DNA from 3 places in the Pseudarthrobacter sp. MDT3-1 genome. Region 3 is predicted to be linked to each of the others. Evidence: predicted binding sites of a transcription regulator. Region 3 holds the regulator's gene; each other region holds the start of a gene.
The links. Region 3 encodes LexA, which represses DNA repair genes until DNA is damaged. Its sites were predicted from a motif close to TCGAACANNTGTTCGA; they were not measured.
Positions count from the first base shown of each region.

Region 1: the regulator LexA is predicted to act here: its motif matches at 1,274-1,289, upstream of ACX80X_RS11235 (LexA family protein).
Region 2: the regulator LexA is predicted to act here: its motif matches at 1,456-1,471, upstream of ACX80X_RS12055 (shikimate dehydrogenase).

Region 1 is NZ_JBTNDX010000012.1:43,887-47,160, forward strand. Features, by position in the region: gene ACX80X_RS11230 (Y-family DNA polymerase) at 1-836, opposite strand, end outside; gene ACX80X_RS11235 (LexA family protein) at 829-1,260, opposite strand; gene ACX80X_RS11240 (metallophosphoesterase) at 1,809-2,579, opposite strand; gene ACX80X_RS11245 (helicase associated domain-containing protein) at 2,841-3,274, opposite strand, start outside.
Region 2 is NZ_JBTNDX010000013.1:73,937-77,210, reverse strand. Features, by position in the region: gene ACX80X_RS12065 (MFS transporter) at 1-385, opposite strand, end outside; gene ACX80X_RS12060 (IclR family transcriptional regulator) at 618-1,433, shown strand; gene ACX80X_RS12055 (shikimate dehydrogenase) at 1,573-2,454, shown strand; gene ACX80X_RS12050 (bifunctional sugar phosphate isomerase/epimerase/4-hydroxyphenylpyruvate dioxygenase family protein) at 2,454-3,274, shown strand, end outside.
Region 3 is NZ_JBTNDX010000001.1:36,799-40,072, reverse strand. Features, by position in the region: gene ACX80X_RS00185 (ATP-dependent DNA helicase) at 1-1,562, shown strand, start outside; gene lexA (transcriptional repressor LexA) at 1,576-2,322, opposite strand; gene ACX80X_RS00175 (LysM peptidoglycan-binding domain-containing protein) at 2,672-3,112, shown strand; gene ACX80X_RS00170 (histidinol-phosphate transaminase) at 3,191-3,274, shown strand, end outside.

The sequences.
Region 1 (3,274 bases), on a different contig from region 3:
ACACTCATGACCTGGCGGATGCCGGCGGCGGTGGTGATGGGGGTGGCGAAGGAGCGGGAGAAGATCAGCTGGTCCCGCCCGATGCGTTCTTCCTCCATCGGGATGCAGGGGGTTCCCTGCAGTTCCAGGACGGTGCGCATCATGACGACGGAGAACCGGTCCCGGATCATGACCGGATCCGCCCGGGACAGGTCCAGGATCGAAAAGATGCCCATCACGTTCAGGCGTTTGGTCAGCCGGGTCGCGACGCCCCAGATCTCCACCACTGACAGGCGGCCCATCAGGGATTCCCGGTCGGCGGCGGGGACGGAGTCCCAGTGGCAGACCCCGCCAAAGGCCGGGTTGTTCTTCGCCCACTTGTTGGCCAGCTTCGCCAGGGTCTTGGTGCCGGCGATCCCGACGCAGACGGGCACGCCGACGTTCCGCCGGACCGCCGTCTTCATCGCCCGGCCCAGGGCCAGGAGTTCGTCGGGCGTGCCTTTGACGCCGAGGAAGGCCTCGTCGATGCTGTAGACCTCAAGCCAGGCAGAGTACCGGCCCAGCAGCTCCATCACCCGGGCACTGATGTCCCCGTAGAGCTCGTAGTTACTGGACAGCGCGACCAGGCCCCATTCCCTGGCCCGGGGTGCGAGTTTGAACCAGGGCTCGCCCATGGCGATGCCCAGGGCTTTGGCCTCGGGGGAGCGGGTCACTGCGCAGCCATCGTTATTGGACAGCACAATGACCGGCCGGCCTTCCAGGGACGGGTCGAAGGCGCGCTCTGCGCTGGCGTAGAAGCAGTTCACATCCACGTGCGCGATCTGCGGCATCCGCCGCATCACAGCCGGCCTAGACATGATGAAGGCACCGCGTTGCGACACCCCAGACGGTGAGTTCGCTGAGGCTGGGCACCTTGATGTCCGGGTAGGCCGGGTTTTCGGCCTGCAGCACTACACTGGTCGCCGTAATCCGCAGCCGCTTGATCGTGAGTTCCCCGTCCAGGACCGCGACGACCACGCACCCGTCCCGCGGCTCGAGCGCCCGGTTCACGATCAGTTCATCGCCGTCGCTGATCCCGGCGCCTTCCATCGAGTCCCCGGACACGCGTACGACGTAGGTGCTGGTGATGTCCTTGATCAGGTGCACGTTCAGATCGATCCGGCCATCAAAATAGTCCTGAGCCGGCGACGGAAACCCCGCCGCAACGGGCACCGGAGAGATCAACACCGACAACAACGACACGCCCGCATCTATCACGCGGGGACCGACAACAACGCCCACAACACACCTTTATTCGAATATATGTTCGACTCATTTCAGTGTACTCGTGAGGGCAGACATTCGTTCTCCACCATGTTGCATCTGATGGACGAAAAGCCTGCGGAGCCGGAACGCTGGCCCGCGGCCACAGCCCGACCCTCGACTCTTGGAGGCGGATTTGGGTGCGGTCAACTTTTCGTTGACGGCCCCAACCGCCGGGGCGAAACTGAGTGGACGGCTACGGACAATGAAGCCCAGGCAGTGGCGAACGTCATCGATCGGTTGGCGCAGTGGTTCCCGAAGAATCAGGAAGCCGCTTTCACGCAGAAGGGACGGATCAGGGGGCCACGTTGCGGGCGGCCAATTCGTAGACAGCCCATCCCGCCTCGCCGACTACTCGTTTGGCCGTTTCAATGACCTCCCTGCTAGCAGCTGGTCCGGAACAAGTAGCGATCGTCAGTAAGGACGGTGTTCCTGGCCCAACGCTTAGGGAGTAAGCCAGCTCGTGCACCCACTCGGCCGCGTCCATACTTCCCACTCTAGGTTAGAAAAAGCGAGGAAGCGGATCCCTAAGTGTTCCTGATTTCAAACGGGTCAATCCGCAGAGGAGCTTGGCCAGGCCACACGAGGACACCGTTCCCGTGACGGGAGTTTTCCATATTTAGCACGTCTACTCTCGTGACCGTTCCATTCGAATGGCTCAGCTCGTGTATGCGGCGCTGATGCCAGTGGCCGCAGAAGACATGGGGAACGGCCAATGAATCAACGACCTCTCCCAGGAGGTCCCGGGTTTTGTTCGCTTTCTCGGTCAGTTCTGTGCTGAGTTGGAAGTCCCCCGTCAGCGGGACGCCTGCAGGCGCGTCGTGGGTAATCAGGATGTCTAGGGGACCGGCTGCGATGAGCGCGGCGGCTTCCTCGCGAGTGGGTTCTTCATCAGGCCACCAGTCCTTTCCCACCGTCCTGTGCTCGTAGTCGACGCTGAACGCGCCGCCCAACCCGCCGACGGCAAGGCCCTCAATCATGGTTCGACCGCCTCGCGGCAGGACCCGGATATTGGAGCGGATCGTTGCCAAGCCGTCGTCCTCGACGGGGAGCCTCTGCAAAGTGTCCCAGTTGTCGTGGTTACCCCCGGAGACGACAAGAGTGATGCCTAGATCCATCAGGTATTTGTTCAGCTTGGTCTCGTAGCGTCCGCGCTTGGCGCCTGGCCAATCAAGCCCAAAGTCTCCAACGTGAATGGCGGTGCGAACATCTGCCCGAGCTGCTGACCTGATGGAAGTAAGCGCCCAGCCAGAGGCGCCATGCCAGTCACCGAATATTGCGAGGGGAGAGGATGACATCCGCCCAGCATACGGAGTCCAGTGCCAAGTTGTCCTAGGTCTCAGGCAGGTGAGCTAGGCGATGTGCTGCCCTAAGCACTCCCAGCGGATCTGGATGGTGTGCCACCGATCAAGCGGGCATTGCATATTCGTAGCGGTAACGCCACGAATATGAGGGATAGACAGAACACACCACGGCGAGCCACTCTTGGGTTGGCCAACACTGCAACAAACCCCTGTGCTACCCAGGGCCGCAAGTTTCATGGTGGTACGTACGCTCTATCAGTCCTTGGAAACGCCGGTCCTCCGGCCTCCGCTTCTGGCCCTGCCTTCACGCCAGCCGGGAAGCCGGGCGTTAAGCGTGGCCTCGCGTTCCTCGGTCAGGATTTCCTGGCGGTATTTGATCCGCTGCCCGTGCAGCCAGACTCCCAGGACCCGTTCCTCTTCGGTCGAGGCTTTTTTGTGGAGTGGCCAGTCGTTGCCGGCCCGCCGGTACGCCACCAGTTCGGTCAGGCGCTGCTCCCATCGGGCTGCATTTTCCTCGGTCCGGGTCGGCTGGGTGTCCCAGCCGGGGATGACGGCCAGGCCTTCGCGGTAAGCGGGGGAGAGGGTGCCGGCTGCTGCCGCATTCCGCCGGGAAAGGAGCCAGCCGCCGAGTGCCCGTTCACGCGCGGTCTTCTCACCGGTGGTCGGGAGCCGGCCTTCGCGCTCGTGGA
Region 2 (3,274 bases), on a different contig from region 3:
CCAGCACCAGCAGTGCCGGAGCCCACCAGCCCACGGTGTTGAAGTCAGGCAGGCAGCCGATCAGGAACGTGGACGCGCCCATTAGCAGCAGCGTGAACATCAGCACCTTCCGCCGGCCCACCCGGTCACCGAAGTGGCCCAGGATGACGGCGCCCACCGGCCGTGCCACGTAGGCGAAACCGAAGGTGGCGAAGGACATGATGGCCGCGTTGGCCCCGGCGTCCGGGAAAAACACCGTGGGGAAGATCAGGGCGGCGGCGGAACCGAAGATGAAGAAGTCGTAGTATTCGACGGCGCTGCCCAGGAAGCTGGCGAGGGCTGCTTTCTTTGGCGTCCCGGCCGGGGCAACGGTGCCCGGCCCGGCGGACGGAAGTGTCTGGCTCATGGAGTTCCTTTGATGTGACGACGTTGTCGCGGATGGATCTGGAGGGCGCAGCCGCACCTGCCTGAGTGATGGCGGAGCGCGGTGCGGCTGGTGTCCGTTGAAAGACCCGGACCAGTAGCCACATGGTGGGAGCTACTTGTGCGATACAGCAATGATGGCTGTGAGCGCAGTCACCTGTCAAGAAAATAATCACCATCTAGAAATAGTTCCCACGATGTGGCAACATCGACGTATGAGTGTGAATCAAACCACAGCAGTCGATGACGTTGCCGCCGAGTCACAGCCGCCCAAGGGTGACCGTACCGACATGGTGGGCAAGGCCCTGGGCCTGCTGGTCCTCCTGGGCGACGAACCCCGCGGTGCCAGCGCCGCGGAGATCTCGCGCCGGGCCGAACTTCCGTTCAGCACTACCTACCGCCTCCTGGGTTCCCTGACGCGCGACGGCTTTGTGGACTATGAGCCGGACGGCCGCCGCTACCACCTGGGCCTCCGCATCTTCCAGCTGGGGCAGCGGGTCTCCAATCATCACGGATTTGCCGGCACGGCCCTGCCGGTGCTGCGTCGCGTCACCGAGCAGACGGGGGAGGCCACCATCCTCAGCGTCCGCGACGGCCATCATCACCTCACCGTTAACAAGGTTGACGGCCCCCAGGCGTTTCGCGTCACCAGCGACCCCGGCCACCTTGGCGCCCTGCATGCAACCGCCGTGGGCAAGGCCCTCGTGGCGTTTGCCGAGGACGCGGAGCGGGAAGCCCTGATCGAGGAGCTCCAGTTGGAAGCGCTCACCGAACACACCATCACGGACCGGGGTGCCTTCCGCGCCGAAATGGAACTGGTTCGCCGCCAGGGGTATGCCGTGATGGATGAGGAGAACGAGAACGGCATGCGCGCCGTGGCCGTGCCGCTGCTCAATTCTCAGGGCCACGCCTTCGCCTCCCTTGCCACCGCCGTTCCCGTGTTCCGCCTCAGCATGGAAGCCCTGCTGGCCCATGTGCCCCTGCTGCACGATGCCGCGGCGGAGCTGGCAGCGCGCTTGCCGCAACGGTAAATAACTCCAAAATGTTCGCATCTAGAACAATCGTGCGAGAAGTGAACAAGTGTTGTACTGTAATCCCTATCACCCGACCCGCCGCAGACGCCTCGAGCGCCGCTGCCCGCCGGGTGCCGTATCAAAAGGAGCTGCCCGGATGAGCAATCAAACTGAGTCCTACCTCGTGGGACTGGTCGGCGATGGCGTGATGCCGTCACTCACTCCCCCCATGCACGAACGCGAAGGCGATGTGCAGGGCCTGCGCTACCTCTACCGCCCCATTGACCTGCTGGAGCTCGGGCTTTCCGGCGATGCCGTGGGGGATCTGCTCAAGAGTGCCCGCAGCCTGGGCTTCAACGGCCTGAACATCACCCATCCGTGCAAGCAGCTTGTGCTGGCGCACCTGGACGAGGTTTCGCCGGATGCACTCAGGCTCGGGGCCGTCAACACAGTCGTCATCGAGGACGGCCGTTTCATCGGCCACAACACCGACTTCTCCGGCTTCGCCGCCGCGCTTGCCTCCGGCCTTCCGGGCGCGCGGCTGGACCGCGTGGTCCAGCTTGGCGCGGGAGGTGCTGGGTCCGCCGTCGCCTATGCCCTGCTCACGGCCGGCGTGAAGGCGCTGGACCTGGTGGATGTGGACCCCGCCCGCTGCGCGGCACGCGCCGCCGAGCTGGCCGGCTTCTTCCCGGGCCGCACCGTCACAGCGCGTACGACGGCGGAGCTGCCGCAGTTGATGCACTTGGCCGACGGTCTGGTGCACTGCACGCCCGTGGGCATGGCCGCCCACCCGGGCGTCCCGCTGGACCTGGACCTGCTGGAAACACGGCACTGGGTGGCGGACATCGTCTACCGCCCGATCGACACCGAACTGGTCCGCGGCGCCCGCGCCAAAGGCTGCGAGGTCCTGGACGGCGGCCGCATGGCCGTGGGCCAGGCGGCGGACTCTTTCCGGATTTTCACCGGGCAGGAAGCCGACGCTGACCGTATGCGCGGCCACTTCCTGGAGCTTGTGGCCAAGGAAGAGGTGGCTGCCTGATGCGCACCGGAATCGCTACGGTCTGCCTCTCCGGCACCCTGAAGGAAAAGATGCAGGCCTGCGCCATCGCCGGCTTTGACGGGATCGAAATCTTCGAGCAGGACCTGGTCACGTCGCCGCTCACGCCCGAGGACGTCCGCAAGATGGCGGCGGACCTCGGCCTCACGCTGGATCTTTACCAGCCGTTCCGCGACTTCGACAGCGTGTCCGAAGACCTCCTGGCCGCCAACCTCCGGCGTGCCGAAGCCAAATTCAAGCTCATGGCGCGGCTGGGCATGGACACCGTCCTGGTCTGCTCGAATGTGGCCACCGCCGGCATCGACAGCGACGACCTCCGGGTGGAACAGCTCGGCCAACTGGCTGCGCTGGCCGGGGACCACGGCGTCAAGGCGGCCTACGAGGCCCTGGCCTGGGGCAAGTACGTCAGCGACTACGAGCACGCCCACAAGCTGGTGGAAGCCGTGGACCACCCCAACCTGGGCACGTGCCTGGACTCCTTCCACATCCTCTCTCGCAACTGGGATACCGCCCCCATCGAGGCCTTCAACCCGGAAAAGATCTTCTTCGTCCAGGTGGCGGACGCCCCCAAGCTCTCCATGGACGTCCTCTCCTGGAGCCGGCACTACCGGGTTTTCCCGGGCGAGGGCCAGTTCGAGCTCGCCAAGTTCATGGGCCACGTGGTCCGGGCAGGGTACAGCGGCCCGGTGTCGCTGGAAATCTTCAACGACGTCTTCCGCCAGTCGGATGTGGAGCGCACCGCCGTCGACGCCATGCGCTCGCTCATCTGGCTGGAGGAGCAGAGCGCCAAGTGGCTGGATGC
Region 3 (3,274 bases):
CCTCGTCCCAGCTGGGCAAGGAAGTGGTGCGCCTGCGCGAGTGGGCGGAGAAGACCACCACGGGCGACCGTGACGAACTCCTGCCCGGCGTTACTGACCGGGCCTGGCGGCAAGTTTCGGTGACGTCCATGGAATGCCTGGGGGCCCAAAAATGCCCCATGGCAGCCGAATGCTTCAGCGAACTGGCTCGCCACGACGCCGCCGAGGCCGACGTTGTGGTCACCAACCATGCCATGCTCGCTGTCAGCGCCTTTGAAGGCCTGGCAGTGCTTCCCGAATACGACGTTGTGGTGGTGGACGAGGCCCACGAACTGCAGGACCGGGTCACCGGTGCGGTATCGGGGCAACTCTCCGTGGCAATGGTCCACGCTGCGGCGTCGGGCGCTCGGAAACACACGGCCATCACTGTGGATGCCCTCAACGCAGCTGCCGCCAACCTGGAACTCGCCTTGGCCGGCGTGCCCAACGGGCTGCTCCCGAATGGCCTCAACGACGAACAGCTGGATTGTGTGGACCAATTGCGTGAGGCCTGCCGCGCCGCGCTGTCCGATTCCAAGGGGGACGGCAGCCAAACGGCCGACGGCGGGCGGCAGCTCGCGCGCTCACGCCTGATGCTGATCCTCGAGCTGTGCGAGCGGCTGATCGTGGCCCGTGAAAACCGCGAGGTTGTGTGGTTTTCCCGCGCAAGTTCCTTCGATCCGCAACAGGGCTATGCGCAGCCCGACGACTCTGCGCCGGTCCTGGTCAACATCGCGCCGCTTAGCGTTGCCGGCAAGCTCCGCGAAGGGCTGTTCGCCGGCCACACGGTTGTGCTGACCTCGGCAACCCTGGCCATCGGCTCAGCCTTTGAACCGACCGCCGGCGGCTTGGGACTGGTGGGGGAGGGCGCGCCCAGCTGGAGCGGGATCGATGTCGGATCGCCCTTCGACTATCCCAAACAAGGGATCCTCTACGTCGCAGGGCACCTCCCCAAGCCGGGCCGCGGGGCGTCGCCGGAGGCCCTCGATGAACTTGAGGCGCTGATCCGCGCGTCCGGCGGCGGCGCCCTGTGTCTGTTTTCGTCGCGCCGAGCCGCCGAGGAGGCCGCTGAAGCGATGCGTCCCCGGCTTGGCCTCAGCATTCTCTGCCAGGGCGACTCCACCATGACGGCCCTGGTGAAGCAGTTCGCGGACGAGCCCGATACCTGCCTGTTCGGCACCATGTCCCTGTGGCAAGGCGTTGATGTTCCGGGTGGATCATGCAGGCTGGTGGTGATCGACCGCATCCCGTTCCCGCGGCCGGATGACCCGCTGATGACCGCACGGTCCCGCGCCGTTGCGCAGGCCGGCGGAAACGGCTTTATGGCGGTATCGGCGACCCACGCGGCCATCCGCCTGGCCCAGGGCGCGGGAAGGCTGATCCGTTCCACCGGAGATAAAGGTGTGGTGGCGGTGCTTGATTCCCGGCTGGCCACCGAGCGCTACGCCGGATTCCTCCGCGCCGCTCTGCCGCCGTTCTGGCCCACCACGGACCGCAAGACCGCGTTCGCCGCCCTGGAAAGGCTGGCCGGAAAGGGCGCCTGACTGCGCGCAGGTCCTATAGCGACCGCAGGACCGAGACGACCTTGCCCATGATTGTGGCGTGATCGCCCAGGATGGGCTCGTACTGGGTGTTCTGCGGCAACAGCCACGTGTGGCCATCGCGCTGGCGGAAGGTCTTGACGGTGGCTTCGTCGTCCAGCAGGGCCGCGACAATATCGCCGTTGGAGGCGTCTGCCTGCCGTCGGACCACTACCCAGTCGCCGTCGCAGATGGCAGCATCCACCATGGAGTCGCCGGCCACGCGCAGCATAAAGAGCTCACCCTGGCCCACGAGCTGCCGGGGCAGGGGCATCACATCTTCCACCACCTGGTCAGCAAAGATGGGCCCGCCGGCCGCGATCCGGCCCACCAACGGCACCATCGCGGTGTCCATGGCAGAGGGAAGTTCGGTGACCGTCCCGCCGATGCCGTGCAGGACTGAGGGCTTGGTTGTCCCGTTCGCCTTAGGGGACCCGCCGTCAAGCGTCAACGGCATCAGGACTTCCATGGCGCGCGGACGCTTGGGGTCCCGGCGAAGGTATCCCAGCTTCTCCAGTTGCGAGAGCTGGTGGGTCACGCTCGACAAACTCGCCAGGCCCACGGTGTCACCGATTTCACGCATCGACGGCGGATAGCCGTTGTCATTCACCGAGCGCTGGATGGTTTCAAGGATCTTCTTTTGGCGGGCGGTGAGCCCCTTGGGAGTCCGTGGGGGTTGGCGGCGCTGCGGTGTCGCCTTGCCCTCGGCGGCTGGTGCTGCCATGTTCGCCAATGCCTTTCGGTTGCCCGGCTCCGCTCCGGCCGCTGGTGCCTGGAACGCCCCGGGGCTGGTGTCGGAGTTGATTGTCAGACCCTGCTGATGAACTACAGAGGTGGTTGTTCTTTCATCCAAACGTAGGCCAGCCACAGGGCTTTTTCAAACATTTGTTCTAGCGAGTCTCGACAATATTCGTTGATAAGTGCTAAAAATGAAGAAGCAAAGTTCGAACATGTGTTCTACTCGTTGCTTGCGGATTCGAATATTCGAATCTATGGACGGCTCAGGCCGGTACCGGCAAGTGGACGCGGAGGGCGCGCCGGGCAGCACAGTATGGTCCAGGAGGGCTCATTTCATGTCAGCTTTATCTGCTTCGCAGGACTCGCGTCCGCAGTTCATTTCCGTGCAGGACCTCACCTCGCGGCAGTGGTCCGCACCCGTTTCGACGTCGGGTTCGGCGCCAAGGCAGCGCAGGGAACCGTTGCCGCCGCTGCGCCTGACCCGCAGGGGCCGGATTGTCCTCATCGGCATCCCGCTGGTGATTCTTGCCGCAATCCTGCTTTCCCTGGCAGGTTTCCTCAACGCCCCGGCAAAGGCCGCCGATTCTGCCGCCGACCTGTCGCTAACGCCAACAGTCTCGGTCACGGTGCAGGCCGGCCAGTCACTCTGGGCCATCGCCAGTACCGTTGCGCCCGAGCGTGATCCCCGTGATGTCATCGCGGATATTGCCCAGTTGAACAACCTTTCCGCCGGCGGCGTTGTCCCCGGACAGCAACTCTTCGTCCCCACCAGGTAAAGAGCCTGCGGGCTCGGGCGTGTGCCGCCGCAGGCCGTCACATTTTCCGGCCGTCTGCTTCGGACCTAAACTGTTCAGGTGAATGACCAGCTAGAGCGTCTGAACAGACTTCCCCTCCGGACCAACCTCCGCGGACTGACCCCGTACGGTGCCCCGCAGTTG